Regions from separate parts of the Paenibacillus antri genome, predicted to be linked through region 2. Evidence: predicted binding sites of a transcription regulator. Region 2 holds the regulator's gene; the other holds the start of a gene.
The links. The regulator LexA, encoded in region 2, represses DNA repair genes until DNA is damaged. The targets are predictions, from matches to a motif close to CGAACATATGTTCG.
Positions count from the first base shown of each region.

Region 1: the regulator LexA is predicted to act here: its motif matches at 6,922-6,935, upstream of FE782_RS06485 (YhjD family protein).

Region 1 is NZ_VCIW01000003.1:168,673-181,005, reverse strand. Features, by position in the region: gene FE782_RS06520 (M20/M25/M40 family metallo-hydrolase) at 1-740, opposite strand, end outside; gene prli42 (stressosome-associated protein Prli42) at 837-935, shown strand; gene FE782_RS06515 (dihydrolipoamide acetyltransferase family protein) at 932-2,326, opposite strand; gene FE782_RS06510 (alpha-ketoacid dehydrogenase subunit beta) at 2,360-3,340, opposite strand; gene FE782_RS06505 (thiamine pyrophosphate-dependent dehydrogenase E1 component subunit alpha) at 3,342-4,382, opposite strand; gene lpdA (dihydrolipoyl dehydrogenase) at 4,442-5,878, opposite strand; gene FE782_RS06495 (DUF2627 domain-containing protein) at 6,054-6,314, shown strand; gene FE782_RS06490 (cupredoxin domain-containing protein) at 6,341-6,718, opposite strand; gene FE782_RS06485 (YhjD family protein) at 6,970-7,575, shown strand; gene spo0A (sporulation transcription factor Spo0A) at 8,098-8,937, opposite strand; gene spoIVB (SpoIVB peptidase) at 9,076-10,401, opposite strand; gene recN (DNA repair protein RecN) at 10,519-12,216, opposite strand; gene ahrC (transcriptional regulator AhrC/ArgR) at 12,230-12,333, opposite strand, start outside.
Region 2 is NZ_VCIW01000016.1:2,492-14,824, reverse strand. Features, by position in the region: gene FE782_RS21000 (1,2-dihydroxy-3-keto-5-methylthiopentene dioxygenase) at 1-52, shown strand, start outside; gene FE782_RS20995 (Hsp20/alpha crystallin family protein) at 86-550, opposite strand; gene FE782_RS20990 (HAD family hydrolase) at 665-1,450, opposite strand; gene FE782_RS20985 (hypothetical protein) at 1,447-1,971, opposite strand; gene FE782_RS20980 (DUF896 domain-containing protein) at 1,977-2,162, opposite strand; gene FE782_RS20975 (LysM peptidoglycan-binding domain-containing protein) at 2,277-2,642, opposite strand; gene lexA (transcriptional repressor LexA) at 2,997-3,617, shown strand; gene glnA (type I glutamate--ammonia ligase) at 3,834-5,162, opposite strand; gene FE782_RS20960 (MerR family transcriptional regulator) at 5,243-5,653, opposite strand; gene FE782_RS20955 (methionine gamma-lyase family protein) at 5,751-7,004, opposite strand; gene hflX (GTPase HflX) at 7,041-8,321, opposite strand; gene FE782_RS20945 (HD domain-containing protein) at 8,455-9,102, opposite strand; gene FE782_RS33135 (hypothetical protein) at 9,207-9,335, opposite strand; gene FE782_RS20940 (glycosyltransferase family 2 protein) at 9,350-10,801, opposite strand; gene FE782_RS20935 (hypothetical protein) at 10,782-11,867, opposite strand; gene FE782_RS20930 (response regulator) at 11,864-12,333, opposite strand, start outside.

The DNA.
Region 1 (12,333 bases), on a different contig from region 2:
ATCACCTGCTCCGCGACGACGTTCGTCTCGCCTCCGCCTTCGAACCGGCCGATATTGGCCGTCGTCTCGTGGTCGATGCGGCCGAGCGGCATGCGCGAGATCGCCTTGGCGGCGACCGTAATCGCGCTGATGCCGTCCTGCGGGTTGACGCCGGCATGCGCCGACTTGCCCGTCACCGTAATGCGCAGCTTCGTCTGCGTTGGCCCCGCGGTGCAAATTTCGCCGATCTTGCCGTCGGAGTCGAGCGCGAAACCGTACTTCGCGTCGAGCAAGCTCTTATCCATCGCGCGCGCGCCGACGAGACCGCTCTCCTCGCCGGACGTGATGACGAACTGGATGCGCCCGTGCGGCTGCCCCGACTCGTTGACGACGCGGATCGCTTCGAACATCGCGGCGAGGCCCGCCTTGTCGTCGCTGCCGAGAATCGTCGTGCCGTCGCTGCGAATGAAGCCGTCGTCGTCGATGCGCGGCTTGATGCCGTTGCCCGGGGCGACCGTGTCCATATGGCCCGTGAACAAGAACGGCGCTACGTCTTCCATGCCTTCGGTCGCGGCCCACGTCGCGAACAGATTGCCCGCGCCGTGACCGGTCTTCGCGGCCGTATCGTCTTCGAATACGTCGAGGCCGAGCTCGGCGAACTTCCGCTTGAGAGAATCGCAGATGACGCGCTCGTGCTTCGTCTCGCTGTCGGTTCGCACCAGCTCGAAAAACTCGTCGATCAATCGTTGCTGCATCACCATGTTCCAGTTTCCTCCCGGCATGTCGTTGCGTTACAATGGGGACAGGCTTAGAATGCCCTGTTTCTTCTTCCTATCGAAAGGAGCGTGATTCCGCTCATGCAAAATCGCGGTTGGATCAAGGTCGTCGTCTGGGCCGTCTTGATCTCGATGCTGTTGTCGACGATTCTCATGGGAGTCAGCTTCGTCGGCGCCTAGTACAAGTTCGTCGATTCGTCGAAGCTTTCCAGGTTTTCCTTCACCCGCTGCAAAAATCTGCCGCAGATGACGCCGTCGAGAATCCGATGGTCGAGCGACAGGCACAAGTTGGCCATCGACCGAACGCCGATCATATCCTTGATGACGACGGGGCGCTTGACGATCGACTCGAACGTCAAATTCGCGGCTTGCGGATAATTGATGATCGGCTGCGACAGAATCGAACCGAACGAACCGGTATTGTTGACCGTGAACGTCCCGCCTTGCATGTCGGACGGGGTCAGCTTGCCGGTTCTCGTCTTTCGGGCGAGCTCGTCGATCTCCCGCGCGAGGCCGGCGATGTTCTTTCGGTCGGCTTGCTTGATGACGGGAACCATGACGCTGTCCTCCGTGCCCACCGCAAGCGTCAGGTTAATGTCGCGCTTCACGATGATTTTATCGACCGCCCACACGGAGTTCATGATCGGGTAGTCCTTGATCGCCCCGACGACGGCCTTGAGCACGAACGCCAGGTACGTCAGATTGATTCCTTCGCGCTTCAGAAACTCTTCCTTCATCTTGTTCCGCAGATTGACGAGATTCGTCACGTCGACCTCGATCATCGTCCAGGCATGCGGAATTTCGCTGACGCTCTGCCGCATGCGGCTCGCGATCGTGTTGCGGATCGGCGTAACGTCGATGAAGTATTCCCGTTCGTCGCCCTTCTCGACCTCGATCGCCGGAATGCGCGGCTCCTCCGACAGATGAAGGCCCGTCGTCCGGACCGGTCCGTCCGCTTCCTTCGCCGGCGCGAACGGCACGGCCGCCGCGGCGGGACGGCTCTGGCTCTGGGCCTGGGCCGCTCGAGCCGCTTGCGCCGCCCGCGGGCCGCCGCTCGCGACGTAGGCGAGCACGTCCTTGCGCGTGATGCGGCCTTCGTGGCCGCTGCCCGGAATCGGCTCTTCGTCGAGCCGAATGCCGTGCTCCGCCGCGAGCGCCAGCACCGCCGGCGAATAACGGCGGCGCATCGCGCCGTCCGCGGTTGAAGCGCCGCCCGCGTGCGCGGCTTCGCCGCGGGCCGGCGCCGCGTCCGCTACCGCCGTCGGCGCGCCTGCGCCAGCAGCCGCTCCGGCGGCGACGGCGTCCTTGCCCGCCACGACGCAGAGCGGCTCGCCGACGGCCGCCTCTACGCCCTCCGCGACGAGCAGATGCGTCACGACGCCCTCCACAGGCGACGGCATCTCCGTCGTCACTTTATCCGTCACCAGCTCGCAGATGACGTCGTATTGTTTCACGTAATCGCCGGCCTTCACCAGCCACTTGCCGACCGTCGCCGACACAAGGCTTTCCGCCAAGTGCGGCACCGTAACGGCGACGCCTGGAATTCCGTCGATCGTCTTCGTTTCGTTCAACGTACGCAACTCCTCTCCATCCCTGCCGCAGCCTTAATACGATGCCAACGTACGGATCGCTTCCTTCACCTTGTCCGCGTTTAACATGAAAAACTTCTCCGTCGTCGGACTGGAGCCGACCGCCGGCACGTCGGGACCGCACAGCCGCATGATCGGCGCGTCGAGGTCGTATAACAGCTCCTCGGCGATGATCGCGGATACTTCCGCGCCGACGCCGCCGGACTTGTTGTCTTCATGGACGATCAACACCTTGCCGGTCTTCGCCGCCGCCGCGAGAATCGCGTTCTTGTCGAGCGGCTGCAGCGTCCGAAGATCGAGCACGTGCGCGCTGACGCCCTCGGCGGCCAGCTGCTCCGCCGCGGCCAGGGCGAAGTGCACCGTCATGCCGTATGTAATGACCGTTACGTCTTCGCCTTCGCGCTTCACGTCCGCCTTGCCGATCGGCACGACGTAGTCGCCTTCCGGCACCTCGCCGGAGACGGCCAAATAACACTTCTTATGCTCGAAGTACAGCACCGGATCCGGGTCGCGAATCGCCGCCAGCATGAGCCCCTTGGCGTCGTACGGCGTCGACGGCGCGACGATCTTGAGGCCCGGCGTGCCGAAAAACACCGACTCCGGACATTGCGAATGGTACAGCGCCCCGCCGCCGGTCGCGCCGTACGGCGCGCGCACGACGATCGGGCAGTGCCAATCGTTGTTGGAACGGTAGCGGATCTTCGCCGCTTCCGAGATGATCTGGTTCGTCGCCGGGAAGATGAAGTCCGCGAACTGCATCTCGGCGATCGGCCGCATGCCGTGCATCGCCGCGCCGATCGCGACGCCCGCGATCGCCGATTCCGCGAGCGGCGTGTCGAGCACGCGGTCGGGGCCGTAGACGTCGCGCATCCCCTTCGTCGCGTTCAACACGCCGCCCTTGCCGACGTCTTCGCCGAGGACGAACACGCGCGAATCGCGCCCCATCTCCTCGTGCATCGCCGAGCGGATCGCTTCTAGATATTTCATGACCGCCATATCAGCCGATGTCCCCCTCGCTCGCGTGATCGTCGCCGTACACATACAGCAGCGTATCCTCCGGACGCGGGTAAGGCGCCTGCTCGGCGTATTCCGTCGCTTCGCGCAGCTCCGCGTCGATCGTCTCGAGCAGCGCCGCTTCCTTCGCGTCGTCCCACAGGCCTTGCTCGACCAAGTAGGCGCGCATCTTCGGAATGCCGTCCTTCGACTTATGCTCCTCGACTTCTTCCTTCGTCCGGTACAACAGGTCGTTGTCCGACGTGGAGTGCGGCGAGATGCGGTACATCATCGCCTCGATCAGCGTCGGGCCTTCGCCCGCGAGGCCCCGCTCGCGCGCCTGCTTCACGGCCGTATACACCTCGAACGGATCGTTGCCGTCGACCCGGACGCCCGGGAAGCCGTAGCCGATCGCGCGGTCGACGATGCGTCCGGCGACCTGCTGCCGCTCCGGCACCGAGATGGCGTACCGGTTGTTCTCGCACATCAGAATGACGGGCAGCTTATGCACGCCCGCGAAGTTGCAGCCCTCGTGGAAGTCGCCCTGATTGCTCGAGCCTTCCCCGAACGTCACGAACGATACGCTCTCCTCGCCGCGGAGTCTCGCGGCGTACGCCGCGCCGACCGCGTGCGGCACCTGCGTCGTCACCGGGCTGGAGCCGGAGAAGATGCCCAGGCGCTTATGCCCGAAGTGGCCGGCCATCTGCCGGCCGCCGCTGTTCGGATCCTCCGCCTTGAAGAACAGCGCCAGCATCAGCTCGCGCAGCGTCATGCCGACGGACAGCACGAAGCCGTAGTCCCGGTAGTACGGGAAAAACAAGTCCGTGCCGGGCCGCAGCGCGAACGCGGCGGCCACCTGCGCGCACTCTTGCCCGATGCCGGACACGTGGAACGCCACCTTGCCGGCGCGCTGCAGCACCGTCGCCCGCTCGTCGTATTTACGCGCCTTGACCATCAAGGCGTACATCTGTATCGCATCGTCGTCGCTTAAGCCCGCCTGCGCGTGCCTCGACTGCCCTTTCTTCAACTCGTGCTCGTTGATCATCGGGAGCCCTCCTTAAGACCGAGTATTATGACCTGGTCATAATCCCCTTCACATTCATCTTACAACCCTACCGACCGACCGTCAACCGCGAGCGCCGCTTCGCCGAGCGCCTCGGACAGCGTCGGATGCGGATGGATCGCCGCGCCGATCTCCCAAGGCGTCGCTTCGAGCAGCCGCGCGAGCGACGCCTCGCCGATCAATTCTGTCACCTTCGAGCCGATCATATGCACGCCGAGCACGTCGTTCGTCTCGGCGTCGGCGACGACCTTGACGAAGCCTTCCGGCTCGCCGTATACGAGCGCCTTGCCGATCGCGCGGAACGGCATCTTCGCCGCCTTCACCCGACGGCCGGCTTCCTTCGCCTGCCGCTCGGTGAGGCCGATCGACGCGACCTCCGGATGCGAGAAGACGCATCTCGGCACGTACGACGGATCGTAGGGCTTGTCCGCCGCGCCGCACATATGCTCGACGGCGACGATGCCCTGATAGCTCGCCGCATGCGCCATCTGCAGCCCGCCGACGACGTCGCCGATCGCGTAGATGTGCGGCTCGCTCGTCTGCATGAAGCCGTTCACCCGAATCGCCCCGCGCTCGAGCGCCACGTCCGCGCTCTCGAGGCCGATGCCCTCCACGTTCGGCGCGCGGCCGACCGCGACGAGCAGCGTCTCCGCCTCCACGGCGACGCGTTCGCCTGAGCGCTCCGCCTCGACGCGAACCTCGGAGGCGCCGCCGATCTCCCGCTTCTTCAGCGTCTCCGGCAGCACCTTCGCGCCGGTCAGCACCCGAACGCCCCGCTTCGCGAGCGAGGCCGCCATCTCGCGCGACACATCCTCTTCCTCCGTCGGCAGCAGCCGATCCGCCGCCTCCAGCACCGTGACGGCGACGCCGAAGTCGCTCATCATCGACGCCCACTCGACGCCGATGATGCCGCCGCCGACGATCGCGAGCGAGGCCGGCAGCCGTTCCAGCTCCAGCGCCTCGTCGCTCGTCAGGACGAAGCGTCCGTCCGGCTCGAGTCCCGGTATGACGCGAGGCCGGGAGCCCGTCGCCAGAATGAGGCGGTCGTTGACGAGCGTCACCGCCTCCCCGTCCGGCGTCTCCACCGCGATCGTTCCCGTCTGCGGCGAGAAGATGGACGGCCCCATCAGGCGCCCCTTCCCGTACACGACGTCGATCTTATGCTTCTTCATCAGATGCTGCACGCCGCGGTGCAGCTCTTCGACGACGGAGGCCTTGCGCGACTGGACGCGGCCGAAATCGATCGTCGGCGCGGCCGGAACCTCGATGCCGTATTCCGCCCCGCGCCGCACCGTCGCGAGCACCTCCGCGCTGCGCAGCAACGCCTTGCTCGGAATGCAGCCCTTATGCAGGCATGTCCCTCCGAGCCCGGCCTTCTCTACTACCGCTACCGACTTCCCGAGCTGCGCCGCCCGGATCGCCGCCACGTAACCGCCCGGCCCTCCGCCGAGCACTACAATATCGTATGTACGAGTCAATGGACGTTCCTCCGAAACTATACTGTACTAGATTTCCTTACTCTGATTCTATGTAATAACAAGCCGTTCATGAATTTGTCAGACTCTTTCTTATTGTACCCTTTTTGTAGGAAGGGCGGATAGGGTAAAATGAATGAATCACTCGACTTGGCACTTTGAAAGGAACGCTGTCGGCATGCCCACGAAATTTTCCCGATTCATCGCCGTCCTGCTGCTCGTCATTCCGGGCTGGATGGCCACATACGGTTTCTTGCTCATGAAAAACTCGGTGTTCGAATCGTTCGGCCCCGGCACGCTGCCTTGGCTGAAGTTCGCGGCCGGGCTGCTGCTGTTCGCGGCGGGCGTCGCCTTCATCGGCGGGTGGATTTTTTACCGCGACCGCAAGCGCAATTACGTCGCTCCCCGTTTCCGCGAAAAGAAAAAACAGCGCCGCTAGGTGCTGTTTTTTTGTTATTCGTATTTTTACTGAACGACGATCTTCGCCGTCATCTCCGCGTGGCCTTGACCGCACAGAACGATACAGTTAATTTCGTACACTTCGCCCGCTTCGCCGAACGTCACTTCCTGCGACAGCGACGCGCCCTGCAGCTCGATGCCCAGACCGCTGACCGAGATCCCGTGCAGTCCTTGCTTGTTGTTGAGCGCCAGCGTCATCGTGGACCCCGCCTCGACGACGTATTCGTCCTTGTCGAAGTCCCAGTTGCTCGCTACGATCTCTAACGTATTTTCGGCTGCCGCCAATTCTTCCTCGCTCGGCGGCTGCGGAAGCTCGCTAAACAAGATGCCGACGCCGAGCGCGGCCGCTCCGAAAAACAGAACCGCCATAATCCATTTGTACATGTGTCGTCTTCCCCCTCAAACAATATACATCCTATTATTATAAAGACTCGCCCGCTTTTTGGGAGAACCGAACTCCCTCCAAACATGACGAATTTTCGAACGTTTTTCCGCGGGCCGAGACCAAAAGTAACTATATCATACTCGTCCCCGACGTGCAAAAGGGCGGAGGCCCTTGCATAACCGAGCCGCTTTGGCATAAAATAAGAACATACATTCGAGAACATACATTCGCGGTCGTGGGGGAACAGCCAATGGCGAAGCAAGAGCGCGTGCCGATGATCCCGCCGGTCACCGCCGTCGACGAGCTCGGGACGATCAAGGAAGCGTTGATCCTGGGCCTCCTTATGACGGTGTTCGACCGAGACATCAAGGTAATTCAAGACAGCAAATTGAAGACCAAAGGACCGTACGTCGACCTGCTGCAGCGGGCGATGGACGACGTCACGGCGGACCTCGCGAGACTGCGCCGCCGGCTGAAGGAGAAGGGAATCAAGATGACCGAAGAGCGGCGCGACGAAGACGGGGTCGGATGCGTGTATTGGTGCCGCGGATATAAAGCGAGCTTCGAGATGTTATGGCATTTCGCCAAAGCCGAGACCGAAGTTCGCATGCGCAAGTATTTGGGGGAAGACATTCGTAAATACGTGCGGGACGATCTGCCCGATCATCTGCGGCCCGAATGGCTGCTCGCCCCGGTGGCGAGACGGGCTCCCCGCTCACTTGGAACGGGAGCGCCCTCTCGCGAACAGCTGCGCGAAGGCGAGCACGCCCGTCCAGACGAGCGCGGCCGACAACGCGAGGAAAAACCAATCCCCGTTGCCGAGAGCGAAATAGAGCAGCCCGTGCGCCCCGAATAAAACCAAGAACGTCAACACCAAATTCAGCTTGGTAATCCACTGCAGCAGTCCGTTCATGCGGTTGCCCCTCCTCGGGTCTTGTTCAGTACTTGTCGTACCGTTAGTGTTTCCGAAAGGGGATCGCTCGATACCCGCGCGGAAGCGCCCAAGAGGGGAAATTTTCCTGTCTCCGCCATGTTTAAAGCGCCGCATGCCGGACATAATATACTCAGACGGCGACGAGAAAGGTCGTGGTTACGTTGGAGGACGTAAGAAATTCAGCGGAAACGAACAGCCAGGAGGGTTCTCACTCGATATAGAGGGCGAGGGATGTGCTAAAGACGCTTGACGGCTTTAGACGCCATCGGTAGAGATACCGGTACAGCTTTCTCATTGAAGATGTGAAATCAACCAACGGCGCCGTCGGAAGACCCGGGAAACCGGGTCTTTTTATTTTCGACGCTACGTCAGCCAAAACAAAAAAGGAGAGCGAATCCCGCAAGGGGATCCTTCTCCTTCTTCCGTTATGTATGTTCGAAGTCTTTAGCTAACCTTGTGTTCGATGCGCAGCTTATCGGCGACCATCGCGATGAATTCGCTGTTCGTCGGCTTCGCCTTCGAGATGTTGATCGTGTACCCGAACAGATGCGAGATGCTGTCGATGTTGCCTCGCGTCCAAGCGACTTCGATCGCGTGGCGGATGGCCCGCTCGACGCGCGACGGCGTCGTGCGATACTTCTCGGCGATCGCCGGATACAGCGTCTTCGTGACGGCGCTCAGCAGCTCGATGTTGTTGTACACCATCGTGATCGCGTCGCGCAGATACTGATACCCCTTGATATGCGCCGGCACGCCCACCTCGTGAATAATGTTCGTAATGCTCGCGTCCAAGTTCGGCTTGCCTTGCGGCTTCGACGAGAGCAGCGACGGGCGCTTGCGCATTTGCGAAGAGATCGACGACAACGTGCCGCCCGAGCTGCCGCTGCTCACTTGCGGAACCGGACCGGCCGCCAGCTGGCGAATCCGATTGACGAGCACGTCCATGTCGAACGGCTTCAGAATGTAGTACGAAGCGCCGAGCTGCACGGCTTTCTGCGTGATGTTCTCCTGGCCGAACGCGGTCAGCATGACGATCTTCGGCGCCGGATCCAAATTGAGCTCTCTAAGCCGTTCGAGCACCCCGAGACCGTCTAGATGCGGCATAATAATATCCAAAATGAGGACATCGGGCACGATCCCCTTCTCCTCGATCATCTCCATGACTTCTTCCCCGTTGTACGCGACCCCGGCAACAGACAAATCTTCTTGCTCGCTGATGTACTCCGACAACAAATTCGCGAATTCCCGATTGTCGTCCGCCAATAAAACCTCGATCTTATGCAATCCAAATCCTCCTTAGACGTCTTGGCCACAGTTGGAAGCGATCCGCCATATTTTTTGGTCTTTATTGGATTCGACATGAGAGGCTGAATTACTTTTGTCGAAAAAGATTTAATTTTCGACAAAAAAACCCAAGGCCGCTTAGCTCGCCTTAGGATTCGTTTGGTTATTCATTAAGATGTCCGCGTCGCGCAGCATCCACTCGATGAAGCAGCCGTAGCCGCTCGTCGGGTCGTTCACGAACACGTGCGTTACCGCCCCGATCAGCTTGCCGTTCTGGATGATCGGGCTGCCGCTCATCCCCTGCACGATGCCGCCGGTCTTGGCGACGAGCCGCGGATCCGTAATCTTGATGATCATGCCCTTGGTCGCCGGGAACGTCTGTTTCGCCACATGGACGATTTCCACGTCGAACTTCTCGACCTTCTGCCCGTTGACGACGGTGTAGATATGGGCCGGGCCTTCCTTCACCTCGTCGGCGAACGCCACCGGAATCGGCTCCTTCATGCTTGCGTACTCCGGGGCCTCGTACATCTTGCCGAAGATGCCGAAGTCGGTGTTCTTCCGGATGTCGCCGAGCACCTTATCCTCGTCGATCAGCACGGCCCGCTTCTCGCCCGGCTCGCCGTTCTCGCTCTTGTCGATGGACGTCACGTTGGAATGCACGATTTGCCCGCCGCCGACGACGATCGGCGTCTGCGTATCCATGTCGGTGATGACGTGTCCGAGCGCGCCGTACGCTTTCTGATCCGGGGCATAGAACGTCAAAGTGCCGACGCCCGCCGCGGAATCGCGAATGTAGATGCCAAGCCGGTACGCCTTATCGGACGGATCGTACACCGGCGAAATCGACGACTTCAGCTTTTCGCCCGCGCGAAGGACGAGCAGCTCGATCGGTTGATTGGCCTTGCCCGATTGTTGTACGATGTCCGCCACTTTGTTGACGTCGTTCAGCTTCTTCCCGTTCATCTCGAGGATGACGTCGCCGACATTAAGCTTCGCCTCTTCGCCGGGAGACACTTTGCCGCGATCCTCCGTCTGGACCAAGTGGTGGCCGACGACGAGGATGCCCTTCGACTTAATCTTGACGCCGATCGTCTGTCCGCCTGGAATAACCTTCAGATCCGGTACGACGTCGACCTTGACGGTCTTGAACGGGATTTTCCCGAACAGCTTGAGCTGCATCTCCGTCTGTCCCGCTTTGTACGTTTGGAGGGAGATCGGCTCCTCCAGGTTCAGATCGAACGTCGGCTCGGACGAGCCGTTCACCTGAACGATATCGGGGTCCTTCACCGATCCGACCGCATGAACGGGCATACTAAGCGAAAGCTCCTTCCCTTCGCCGGAGAACACGTGCAGCGTCTCAGGGAACGATGCGTAACGCTGGAACGGCGGGGACCATGAAATAAGACATACGAGAAAGACGAGCATAAGTCCGAAAAGTTTTTTCTTGGTGCCGGAAGTCAAACGCCTCACGCTCCTTTTCGTTCTCACGCCTTAGGCACTTTGGCGCGGTCGCCAATAACGTACCTATAAGGTATCCCCGCCCCGCTCGTTTTAAACTCGGAAATGATTCCTGACGGCCTACATCCGCCCGGACTTTCTGCTATCCGCCAACGCGAGCATTTCTTGCGCGTGGCGCATCGTCGTATCGGTCACTTCGACGCCGCCCAGCATGCGCGCCAGCTCCGCCGTCCGTTCGGCGACGCCGAGCGCGTTCACCTCGGTGTACGTCCGCTCGCCCTTCACCTTCTTCTCGATCGCGTAATGCGCGTCGGCCATGCAGGCGACCTGCGGCAGATGCGTGATCGCGAACACTTGCACCTGCCCGGCGAGGCGGGCCATCTTCTCCGCGATCGCCTGCGCGGCGCGGCCGCTGACCCCCGTATCGACCTCGTCGAAAATGAGCGACGGCACCCGGTCGACCGCGGCGAAGATCGACTTCATCGCGAGCATGATGCGCGACAACTCCCCGCCCGAAGCGATCTTGGCGAGTCCGCGGAGCGGCTCGCCCGGATTCGGCGCGATCAGAAATTCGGCCGTGTCCCAGCCGTCCGGCCGGAACGCGCCCTCGTTCGAACGAAGCTCGACCTCGAACCTCGTTTTCTCCATATGTAAGTCCTTCAGATGCTCCATCAGTTTTCCGGACAGCGTCTCGGCGGCTGCGCGGCGCGCTCTGGTCAGCGCCTCGGCCCGCGTCCGCAGCGCCGTCGTAAGCTGGTCGAGGCGAGCGGACAGCTCCGCGATGCGCTCCTCCTGATTGTCGACGTCGTCGAGCTCCTTCTTGATCTTGGCCGCGTACGCCAAGATGTCTTCGGCGGAGTCGCCGTACTTGCGCTTCAGCGAATGCAGCGTCTGCAGACGCTGTTCGATTCGCTCGAGCTTGTCCGGATTAAACTCGATTTTCTCGCGGTAATCGCGAATTTGGAACGCGGCGTCTTCCAGTTGGTAGAACGCCGACTGCATCTGCTCCACGAGCGGCTGCAGCGAGGCCGGATCGTATTTGGAAATATCCGACATCCGCTGCACCGCCCGGGTCACCGAATCGAGCCCGCGTTTGCCGCCGTATAACGCTTCGAAAGCGTCATTGGCCGCGGCAAACAAGCGCTCGCTATTCGCTAGTCTTTGCCTTTCTTCCTGTAACGATTCATCCTCGCCGGGTTTTACCTTCGCCGCATCGATCTCTTCCCATTGGAACCGGTACAAGTCGGCCATCTGCAGCGCTTCCTTCCCTGATCGGCTCACTTGTTCCAGTTGGCGCTTCGTCACGGCGTATTCGTCGTATACGCTGCGATAGGCGGCTTTGGCCGGCGCGATGCCGCCGCCGCCGAACGCGTCCAGCCATTCCAAATGCCGATCGGCCCGGAGCAGCGACTGGTGCTCGTGCTGCCCGTGAATGTTAACGAGCGTCTCGCCGATCGATCGCAGCGCCACGATCGTCACCAGCTGCCCGTTCACCCGAGCGGTGCTCTTCCCCGCCGCGGTCACCTCGCGGCGAACGATGATCGGCTCATCTTCCGGAGCTTCGATCCCGTTGTCCCGCAGGATGTCCCTCGCCGGATGGTTCGCCGGAACGTCAAAAAGAGCTTCGATGGCAGCGACGGCGCATCCATGACGCACAAGGTCGGCCGAAGCTCTTCCTCCGATAGCTAAGCTTAAGGCGTCGATCAAAATCGATTTCCCCGCGCCGGTCTCCCCGGTGAAGACATGAAACCCGGTTCGGAACGATACGCGCACCTCTTCGATGACGGCCAAATGTTTGACGGAAAGCTCAAGGAGCAAATGCGATTCCCCCTTACGAAAGCATGCTTAAGATTTCGTCCACGACGCGTTGGCTCGCTTCGCCGCTGCGACAGATGATCAGCACCGTGTTGTCGCCGCAGATCGTGCCCATCACGT
Region 2 (12,333 bases):
GGAAGGTTGGATCGCTCATCCGTTCGCGGACCCGGCGTTCCAGAAAGCATAAGATCGTTATTTGAAATGAACAATCCCCTTCCGCTTACCGGCCGGAAGGGGATTTTTTCGCGCTGCAGCGCACGCGGCGCGTCGGCTTCACCGCCGACTGCTTCCGGAGCCGAATTTCCACGACGCCGTCCGCGTATTCTGCTCGCGGCTTCCTCGGCACGACCGCGGCCGGCAGCTCGATCGTCTCGTCCAGCTTCCCCGGTATGCCTGTCAACGTCAGCGTACGATCGTCCAAGCGAAGCCGGGGCAGCTTGTCTGCGCCGTCCGACGGCATCGTCACCCGGACGATAACCGACTTGAACGTCTCGAAGCACTCCCACGTATATCCCGAGGCGCGGTGCCGTTCCAGGTACGCCAGCGCCTCCCCCATGAGCCGGTCCCACTCGTATTCGTTCCTCGCCGACGGCGAATTCCGCACCGACTGTATCTTGCGCCGGATCATGCCTTCGAACGACTTCCACCCGTTCCGGAACCTCCGGTCTTTCCATACGTCGTTCATGTCGAGCGAACCTCCTCCGCTTGCGCCCAGTGTATCTTACAGCGTATGCCGAGCGGAGACGTTCGGTTCATAAGAAAGGCCGCGGATCTGCGCTCCGCGGCACCAATAAGAACGTTATAGAATAATGGCAAGAATTTCTCGCAATCTCGTGACCGTGTGCTTCGGCGCCGTGTGTTCGCCGATCGAAGCGCCATGATGGTTGATCCAAATATTGTCCATCCCGACGCGGCTCGAACCGAGAATATCCGTCGTCAGCTTGTCGCCGATCATGATCGCTTCCTCCGGCTCGACCTCGAGCAGCGACAGCGCATGGCGGAAGATGCCCGGATCCGGCTTCCCTCGGCCGAAATCGCCGGAGATGACGATATGATCGAAGTAGGGGGACAGCTCGGGTACGCCGGCGAGCTTCTCCTTCTGCAGGTCCGGCGAGCCGTTCGTCAGCAGAAGCAGCTTGGCGTTGCCTCGGAGTTCGTCCAACACTTCGTACGTCTCTTCATAGAGGTACGCGAGACTGCGGCGAATCGCCGGGAACCGTTCGCCCAACCGGGCGCCGAGCTCCGGATCGTCGACGCCCAACGCGAGCAATCCGCGCGTCCACGCGTCGGCGCGATATTGCGGCATGAGCCGTTCCATCATCCGGAACTCCGGGGCTGCGCCTTCGCGGAAGTTGCCCCACAGCCCTTCGAACGGGTTAATGCCGATCATCTGCGTGAACGGGAACGTCTCGTAGCTTTCGTACAGCGCGCGGGCTTCCTTCCGCACGGACAACTCGAGCGCCTTCGGGTCTACGCCGACCGCTTCGGCCGCTTCCCGGCACGTCGCGTCGAACGCCTCCTGCACCGATCGCTCGTCCCACAACAACGTATCGTCCAAATCGAAAAGCACGGCTTTCTTCTTCATGCCCCTACGGTCTCCTTCTCCGCTCCGTTCAGCGGAATATGGTGAGCCGCCGCGAATTGCGTCAGCGCCTCGTTAATCCGATTCATCGGATACAGATGATAAGCTTTGGAGAACGAACGCTTCGTCTTCCCGTCCTTCAGCATCACGGTCGAACGATTGTCGCCGATGTGAATCGTAGCGATGTCCTGCGCCGCGACGGACCGGTCCCCGGCATACGTTCTCCAGCCGAGCTCGTTCTTCCCGACCTTAAGGAACGGCCTCCGTACGAAGAAGTGAAACAGCGCAAGCAGCAAATACAGCGCGACCGTGATCTGATATAACGTGTCTCCGGCGTTCGCCTGCGGCATCGTGAACGCGAAGAGAATGCCGGCGGAAGCCAGCACTAACGGGAACACCCAGCTTCTCCCCTTGATTTTCTCCGGGCCGTCTTTCGCGCCGATCGGCGTCTGCCCTTTTTTCAATCGGTCTTGATTCATCCGTTTGGAGTTTTTCTCCACCATGCGTTCCCATTTTCGGGACATACGTCTCAGTCCTTCTTCTCTTCGTCGTCTACGAATTCGATCGAATCCAGCTGCTGCCGGAGCGAGGCCTTCAAGTTGTCGATATATTGTTTGCGCAACTCGGCTTGTTCCAGTTTCTCCTCCGCCGTCAGTCCGACGGATTTCTGCTTTCTCGCCAGCTCGTTGATGCGTTGCACGCGTCCGGATATCATGATGACCTACTCCTTTCTTCAATTACTTAAACATAGGAGGAAGAGGCAAGTCAAGGCGGAAAACGAACAACGCCGCCAGCCGAATATCCGGCAGGCGGCGATCTGTTTTACGTATTAAGGGAGTCGCAACACTTGTCCCACTTGAAGGCTGGCGGAATCCAGATCGTTCGCTTCGATAATGCTCTGCACGTACGACTTCACGGAGACATCGTCGGGACCGTACGCCTTCGCGATCTTCCATAATGTGTCCCCCGGTTCTACGCATAGAATCGAACCGGTATCGAGAACGCTCGCCTGGGCGGCCGATTCGGCGGTCGTCGTCACCGCGGTAGAGTTGTCTTCTTGGTTGGCGCTGGCGTGAAGCATGACGCCCGACGTAGCGCTGAATCCGATCAGCGCGAGAAACATCATCATCCGTACGAAGAACTTCTTTCTCGCTTGTTGCTTGCCGTTCCGCTGTCTGTATGTGTTCGTTCTCATCGATATCGTCCTCCAAACGTTTGTTCCGAAACATTTGTTCTGATATCAAAATAACACGAACACCCGTTTGTGTCAACGGGAATTGAGAACTTTTGTTCTCCTATTCTTCGTATCGCCTTGCTTATCCACCGTCCGAACCGTTGCCTTTTAATGAAGCGCTTCGTTATATCGGGAACGCGGCGCTCCATCGCTGCGGCCGATCGCGTCTTCCATCTCCTTCCGCTCCCCCCTGCCGTACGAATGACATTCCGAAGTCCTACTTCCTTTCAAGTCGATTCGAACTTATGTTTGTACGAACTCCGGTTCTGTGTTATACTTCTCGTAATTAATTACCATTCCTTGGAGTGATCGAACTTGACGAAGCTGTCGAACCGGCAACAAGCAATTCTCGAATTCATTAGAAGCGAAGTTCGCGAGAAGGGTTATCCGCCTTCCGTACGGGAGATCGGCGAAGCCGTCGGCCTCGCGTCCAGTTCTACCGTTCACGGCCATCTCGACCGGCTCGAGAAGAAGGGCTTCATTCGCAGAGACCCGACGAAACCTCGCGCCATCGAGCTGCTTGGCGACGAAGACGAACGTCAGATGGTTCGCCTCGCGGTATCCCGCGTGCCGCTCGTCGGCAAGGTGACCGCAGGCCAACCGATTACCGCCGTCGAGAACGTCGAAGAATATTTCCCTCTTCCGTCGCATATGGTTCGCGACGATGAAGTGTTCATGCTCTCCGTCGTCGGCGAAAGCATGATCGACGTCGGCATCTTCGACGGCGATTACGTGATCGTGCGTCAACAGCAGACGGCATCCAACGGCGACATCGTCGTGGCGATGACCGAAGACGACGAAGCTACCGTTAAGACGTTCTACAAGGAGCGCGACCACATTCGTCTTCAACCGGAGAATCCGACGATGGAGCCGCTTCGCTACAATCACGTGACCGTTCTCGGCAAGGTCATCGGCATCTTCCGCGAGCTTCACTAAGACCAAGAACCCGGCGCAGCATGCGCCGGGTTCTTTCGTTCTTCCAAGTTCGGATCAAGCGTAATAGGACTTCCCCCACTCATCGGCGTGCACCGTGCAGGGCTGTTTGATGATCGTTTCGACGTCTGGCGACGGTATACGAGGGAGGCAGCACCGGAACGCAGCCGCTGCGCAAAAAAACCGACCGCGATCGCTCGCGGTCGGTCTCGATCCAACTTAATACAACGCCAAGTACTGGTCCCGTTCCCACTGATGCACCTGGGTCCGGTACATATCCCACTCGATTTCCTTCAACTCGACGAAGTGCGCGAGCGCGTGATCGCCGAGCGCGTCGCACACGACTTCGTTGCCAAGCAGCTCGTCGAGCGCTTCCTTAAGGTTTTCCGGCAGGCTCGGAATGCCCGCGGATTCCCGTTCGTCTTCGCTCATGACGTAGATGTTCCGATCGACCGGCGCAGGCAGCGACAGCTTGTTGCGAATGCCGTCGAGACCGGCCGCCAGCATGACCGCCATCGCCAAATACGGGTTCGCCGCCGGATCCGGGTTGCGCACCTCGACCCGCGTGCTGAGTCCGCGCGATGCCGGGATGCGGATCATCGGGGAGCGGTTGCTCGCCGACCAAGCCACATACACCGGCGCTTCGTATCCCGGAACGAGACGCTTATACGAGTTGACCGTCGGATTCGTGATCGCCGCGAAGCCTCGAGCGTGGCGCAGTACGCCGGCCATGTAGTGGCGAGCCGTAGCGCTGAGGCCCAGGCGGTCGCTCTCGTCGTAGAACGCGTTCGTGTCGCCTTGGAACAACGACTGATGGCAGTGCATGCCCGAGCCGTTCATCCCGAACAGCGGCTTCGGCATGAACGAGGCGTGCAAGTTATACTTGCGCGCGATCGTCTTGACGACGAGCTTGAACGTCTGAATTTGGTCGGCCGCATGAATCGCGTCGGAATATTTGAAGTCGATTTCGTGTTGACCCGGAGCGACCTCATGGTGAGACGCTTCGATTTCGAAGCCCATCTTTTCGAGCACGAGCACGATTTCGCGGCGGCAGTTCTCGCCGAGGTCCGTAGGCGCGAGGTCGAAGTATCCGCCTTGGTCGTTCGTCTCGAGCGTCGGATTACCCTTCTCGTCCGTCTTGAACAAGAAGAACTCCGGTTCCGGACCGACGTTCATCGCCGTAAAACCAAGCTCCTGCGCATCGCGAAGCGCACGCTTCAGAATTCCTCGCGGGTCGCCCGCGAACGGCGTGCCGTCCGGCATGTAAATATCGCAAATCAAACGAGCGACGCGGTCTTCCGTCACCCACGGGAAGATGACCCACGTATCCAAGTCCGGGTACAAGTACATATCGGATTCCTCGATCCGCACGTAACCCTCGATGGACGAACCGTCGAACATCATCTTGTTATCGAGCGCCTTCTCCAGCTGGCTGACCGGAATTTCCACGTTCTTGATAATGCCCATCAAGTCCGTAAATTGCAAACGGATGAACCGCACGTTCTCTTCTTTCGCGATCCGCATAATATCGTCTTTCGTGTAACCCAAAGCGATCTCTCCCATCAAATATAGTTCGGCGACTGATTTGCATCGTCAAAAGAAAAACGTCTTTCGACGTCTTCTTCCCTCTATGGATTGAAGAACCTCGACAGCTCGCCTTGAATGAGCGACACCTGTCCTCTTCGGTTTCCGCCGAGCAACTGCTGCTTGAGCATCTTATGAAGCTGCTTGTCGGTCAGCTCGCGCCGCTTGACCTCCGTATGCTCGTTAAGCACCGTCGCGTCGTCCGACTCCTTGTTGACCGGGGACAGCACCTGCTTGATTCCCGCGATATTGACGCCCTTCTCGATGAGGGACTTAATCTCCAGCAGGCGTTCCACGTCGTTAAATGAGAATAGGCGTTGGTTCCCTGAAGTTCTTGCCGGCATAATGAGTTCATGCTGTTCGTAATAACGGATTTGTCTCGCCGTCAAATCGGTCAGCTTCATAACGATTCCGATGGGAAACAATGCCATATTTCGGCGAATTTCATCACCCATTATACATCAACCTTCCAGTGTTTATAAGTGCTACTGTACATTTTAAACGAAATGACGGATACTTGTCAATTGATGTTAGGTTATATGTTATAAAAATTTACAAGATTCTTTCTTCCATCATCCGTTGTACAGCGGAAACGACACCTATTTTCACATGAGAGAAGGTCAACCCGCCTTGCATATAGGCCGTGTAAGGTTCTCGGATCGGCGCATCCGCGCTTAATTCCAGGCTTCCGCCTTGGATGAACGTACCCGCCGCCATAATGACCGGATGCTCGTAGCCCGGCATATCCCACGGCTCCGGCACGACGTGAGCGTCAACCGCGGAGGCTCGCTGCACGCTCTGCACGAAGGCGATCAGCTGCGACGCCTTGTCGAATCGTACCGCTTGGATGATGTCCGAGCGAGGATCGTCCCACTTCGGGTTCGAGACGAAGCCAAGCGCGTCGAACAGCGCCGCCGCGAACACGGCGCCCTTAAGCGCCTGTCCGACCGCGTGCGGCGCGAGAAACAGCCCTTGGTAGATCGCCCGCGTCGTTCCCAGCATCGAGCCGACTTCGGCGCCGATGCCCGGCGCCGTCAACCGATAGGCCGCCAATTCGACAAGACGCTTCCGTCCTACGATATATCCGCCCGTCGGCGCGAGTCCGCCCCCCGGGTTCTTGATCAAGGAACCTGCCATCAGATCGACCCCGACCTCGGTCGGCTCCCGCGTTTCCGTGAACTCTCCGTAACAATTGTCGAGGAAAGCGATCACGTTCGGGTTCAGCGCTTTGACGCGGCGCGTCATCTCGCCGAGCTCTTCCACCGTGAACGAAGAGCGCCACTCATACCCGCGGGACCGCTGCATCGCGACGACCTTCACCGAAGGGGACCATGCCTCCTCCACCGCATCCCAATCGACGCGACCGTCCGACCCGAGCGGCACGATCGTGCAGCGAACGCCCCAATCGCGGAGACTGCCCGTCCCGTCTCCTTCCGCGCCGATGACCTTATGCAGCGTGTCGTACGGCGATCCGGTAATGAACAGCAACTCGTCCCCGGGCCGGAGAACGCCGAACAACGCGGTAGCGATCGTATGCGTCCCCGAAGCGAAGTGAGGCCGGACCAACCCGGCCTCCGCACCGAACACCTCCGCGTACACCTCGTCCAACGTCTCCCGCCCGCGGTCGTTATAACCGTAGCCGGTCGAACCGCTGAAGTGAAAATCGCTTACCTTATACTTCTGAAACGCTTGAATCGTCTTCCATTGATTCGCATCGATCAATCGATCGATGTCCCGTAACCTCGGCTCCGCCACCCGTTCCGCCGTTGCGACGGCGTCCTGAAGCCTTGGATGTAACTCCATCATGTATGATAATCTCCCATCAACATTCCGTAAAAGGACTTATTTTACGATATAAGGTTCCAAACGTGACGCGGATAATGCAAAGGCCTTCGATTGCAGCTTGGCCGTCAATACGACCGCTTCTTCCTCCGTCTCCGACTCCATAACGTCGCTGACGCGGTAGGCCAGCGCGATCAAGTCCCCGCGCTCGATTGGGAATCGCATCGTAACGACCTCCCCCATCAAGCGGCGCTCAAGAACGTCCTTCAACGCCTCGAGGTGATCGTCGTTCATCGCCGAGATCGCGAGCGTATTCTCGCCCGTCGGAATCATCTCCCGTTCGCCCGGCGTACACAAGTCGATCTTGTTGTAAATCATGACCGTCTCTTTGCCTTGCGCGCCCAGCTCTTCCAAGACGCCGTCGACGACTCGGATATGCTCCTCGCGCATCGAAGACGAAGCGTCGACGACATGCAGGATCAAGTCCGCCTCCAGCACCTCTTCCAGCGTCGCGCGAAACGCGGCCACGAGATCATGCGGCAGCTGCTGAATGAAGCCGACCGTATCCGTCAACACGACTTCGCCGACGGACGGCAGCGGCATGCTGCGGGACGTCGGATCGAGCGTCGCGAACAGCTTGTTTTCCGCATAGACGTCCGATTTCGTCATCCGATTGAGCAGCGTCGACTTCCCTGCATTCGTATACCCCACTAACGCCACTTGGTATACGCCGCTCTTCTTCCGACGCTCGCGATGCAGCTTCCGGTGCCGCGTCACCTCGTCGAGCTGCCTGCGCAAATCCGTGATGCGGTTACGGATATGACGGCGATCGGTCTCCAGCTTCGTCTCGCCGGGACCTCTCGTTCCGATGCCGCCCCCGAGCCGGGACAAATTCTTCCCGTGTCCGGACAACCGGGGCAGCAAATAACTGAGCTGCGCCAGCTCGACCTGGAGAATGCCCTCTCTCGTCTTCGCCCGCTGCGCGAAAATATCGAGGATAAGCTGCGTCCGATCGACGATCTTCGCGTCTAAGTACTCCTCCAAATTTCGAACTTGGCCGCCGGAGAGCTCTTGATTGAAGATGACCGTCGTTCCGTTCAATTCCCGGAGCCGGTCGCGCACCTCCTCGACCTTCCCCTTCCCGATAAACCACTTGCTGTCCGCCTTCTCGCGCTTCTGCACCGCCGTGTCGAGCACTTCGACCCCGGCCGTCTCCGCCAGCCGAACGAGCTCTTCCATCGAATAGCGGACGAGATCGTCGGTTTCGTCGCCCGTCACGAGGCTAACGAGAATCGCGCGATCCTCCAACTCCGTACTCGTCGTCATCGTACTCGCTTTCATCTATGTCAGGGTCCCCTTCCGAAATCCATACTCCCCCATAACATACCATCTTGCCGAAGCGATTTCCACTTGACAACCTCCCCCGGTAAAAACGAAAGACCTCCCGCCGTCCTTCGGCGAAGAGGTCTATAGTTTACCACGCATCCGTTCCGTTCCATTCGGCTTCGAAGCGGCGAAGGAACGACTCCATGTACCGGTGCCGATCCTCGGCGATCCGCCGGGCTTCGTCCGTGTTCAAGAGCTCCTTCAGCTTCAACAGCTTCTCGTGAAAATGATTGTACGCGCTGCTCTTCCCCGTCCGATATTCCTCCGCCGTCATCGACGTTCGTATCGGCAGCGAAGGATCGTGCATCGGCTGCCCCTTCCAGCCGGAATAGGCGAACGTACGGGCGATGCCGACGGCGCCCAGCGCATCCAGCCTGTCGGCGTCCTGCACGACCCGCCCCTCGAGCGTCGTCAAGCCGGATCGTCCGCCGCCCTTAAAGCCCAAATTCGCGATAATGTCGACGATATGCTCCGCATCCGATTCCGCGACGTTCCGCTCCGCCAGCCAGCTTCGAATGTCTCGCAGGCAGCTTTCCTCGTCGCCGAACAGCTTCTCGTCCGCCAGATCGTGCAGCAGCGCCGCCATCTCGCAGACGAAGGCGTTCGCCCCCGTCGCCGCGGCGAGGCGCAGCGCCAAACGACGCACCCGCTCGATATGCCACCAGTCATGTCCGCTGCTGTCCCCGCCGAGCTTCTCCTTCGCCCAAATTTCCGCTTCCGCCGTAATATTACTCATCCCGTTCGCTCCTTCCGGCCGCCGCCTCGCGCAGCACCGCCTTCATCATCGATACATAAACTCTCCAGTAAAACGATTTTACGTCAGTCGGGGTACGGAACCGTCTATTCGACGACGACCGCGCGCAGCGGAATCGCCGGCTTCGCTAACCACCATAACCATGGCGCCAAGGCGCACAACGCTAGAGCGAACAGCGCCCAGACGAAGCCGGGCGCGTTCCGAATCGAACGCATCGTTCGTAATCCTCTCATTTGCGATGTACCGAGATGCCGCGGCGGGCCATATCTCCCCAGCCGTGCTTCTTGCCCCGGAGCGCTTCGAACAGACCGATCAGCCGGTACCACAGCATCGTCGGACGGTACCAGAAGCTTTCCGTCAACGCATACAGAAACAGCTTCGTAACGTCGGATACCCGATTGTACTTCCGCAAGCTCCATTCCTCGAGCAGCACCGTTCCGGCCGACAGCAGCGAACCGTACAACACCATGAGCAGCGCATACGCCATCACGAACGACACATTCAGCACATCGAGAAAATAGCCGAGCAGTACCGTCGCATACCCCGCGATCTCCAATAGCGGACCGAGCAGCTCGACGATGAGGAAGTACGGCATCGCCGCCATCCCGATCCGTCCGTATTTCGGATTGAACAGCATGCCCCGATGCCGCCACAAGCTCTCGAATAGGCCGCGATGCCACCGCGTCCGCTGCCGCTTCAACACTTGCAGCGTCTCGGGCGCCTCCGTCCAACAGACGGGATCGGGGATGTAGGCGATTCTAGCCTTGCTCTTCTTCTCCCGGATCAGCCGATGCAGCCGAACGACGAGCTCCATATCTTCGCCGATCGTCCCCGTCTCGTAGCCTCCTGCCTCGATGACCCAATCCTTGCGGAATACCCCGAAAGCACCCGAAATAATAAGCAGCAGTTTCATTTCGCTGAGCCCGATGCGCCCCATAAGGAACGCCCGCAAATATTCGATGACCTGCATGACGACCAACGGATTTCGCGATAACCGAATATCCGATTCCCCTAGGTGACCGCCGACCACCTCGCTGCCGTTCACGATGCCGATGCTGCCTCCGCTCGCGATAATTTCTTCGCCCGGCCTCGCCTCCAGGATCGGTTTCATGACGCGGACGAACGCGTTGGGATCCAGCACCGTGTCGCCGTCGAGCGAGACGAAATACGGATACTGCGAGAAGTTGATGCCGGCGTTCAGCGCGTCGGCTTTGCCCCCGTTTTCCTTATCGATCAATACGAGGTTCGGATGTTTCCGGGAGGAAAACACCCTCCGTACAGGCTTCGTCTTCGTTTTCAAACCGGACCACTGGACTTTGTTCTTCAACTCGAACATATCGAATTGTTCGACCAGCACGTCGACCGTTCGGTCCTTCGAGCCGTCGTTCACGACGATGATTTCGAAGACGCTGTAATTAATGCCGAGCAAGGATCGTACGCTGTCCACCACGTTCAACTCCTCGTTGTACGCGGGGACTAAGATGGATAAGGGAGGAGTGAATGCGGAAAATTGCACCTCGTCGTATTGAAGAGCTACGACCTTATGCTCTCTAAGCAATTTGCGCATCGCGATGACGAGCTGCAGCAAATAAAACGCCAACACGGCCAACACGTACCAAAACACAACCACCGAAGCGCGTTCTATCGTCCACGCGATCCATTCAAGCCAGCTGTCGCTCATAACCGTATCTCTCCATCATTTCATGCGCCAGATCGCGCGCGTACCGGTCCGGATGCGTATGCAGCAGCCGCTCCAATCTCGCCTTCCGGCCGGGATATTCCATTAACGACGCCATCGCTTGCTGCCGCACCGAATAATTCACGTCGCCTAACATCGACTCCAGCAACGCCGGATAGACGTCATTGGGCACGGCTCCCATCAATCTTGCGGCCATCAGCTTCTCGGACCGGGGCATCCGCTCCCAATTCGAGGCTCGTTCGATGAAGGCGGCTTCCGCCTCCGGACCGATGTATCCGAAGTTGGCGATCCCTTTCAACGCGCGCACGCGCTGTTCCGCCTCGTCGGAGACGGACGCTCGCTCGAACAGATGGAGCGTCCGCTCGTCCCGCAGATTACGTATGCGCAGCACGTCCAGCAGATTGTTCCTCACCCATGGCGCGAAGGCGTCGAATTTCTCGATGCACAGCTGCAAGAGACTCGGATCGAGCGGCATGAATACGTGCCGGATATGGTGATCGGTCATCCCCTTCGCCCGCGTCTCCAACAGGTCGATCGCTTCCGGGCGCTGCAGCGCCGCAAGCGTCCGATGGGCGAGCAGCCGCTCCGCTTCCGTTCTCCGTTCGTCGACGGCCGCCCACGCCAATTCGGGCCAAAATTCGTCCAACCGGAACAAGCCGATGTAGATCATGGCGTTCACTCGATCGCTCCAGCGTCTTCCGGTCAGCCGCGAGCGATAATTTTCCGCGAAGCTGGCCCGGACCAATGACCGAATGCGCTCGATTTCTTCGCGCGTGCCGCCCAGCCGGATTCGCTTCGCGCAGAACTCCTGGATCAACGAACGCCAAAGCGGATATTTGCGAGCGAGCGCCGCGAGATCCGCGATCGAACCGGCGGACTCCACGGAGCGCTGCAAGCCGTATTCGGCCGTTTCGAGCCGTTCCGCGACGAATCGGCTCGCCCTGGCATATCGCGTCTTCGCGTATACTAAGTAGCCGTACAATCCAAGCACCGTCGCGGCAACGACGACGCTAAGCGTCCCGACGATAAGGAAAGGAGCGGAGCTCATCGCTTCTGCAGCATCTTGCGAACGCGGGCTTCCAGCTCGGCCATGCCGAACGGTTTCGTCACGTAGTCGTCGACACCGGCCTCCAACGCCTTCGCAACCTCCAAGTCGTCTTCGATGCCGGTCAGCATTAATATGCTATATCTACGCTTCGGGTCGTGTTGCCGAATTTGGCGAAGCACTTCCATTCCGTTGAGCCGCGGCATATTCCGATCCAATACGATGAGACAAGGCTCCTCGTTCTTATGCCATTCGTCGGCCAAGAACGCATCTCCGTCCTCATAAAGCTTAATATTGACTTCGTCGAAATCGCTGATCAGTCGAGACAATCGGCGGCCAAGCATCGTGCGAAGGATCGGATCGTCGTCCACCACGGCGATCTTCCAAGGTCCTTCCACACGAACCGCTTCGGCAGCGGCCGGGGCGATCTCCTTCGCTTCCATCGTCGCGGCGACGACGCTTCCGCTCG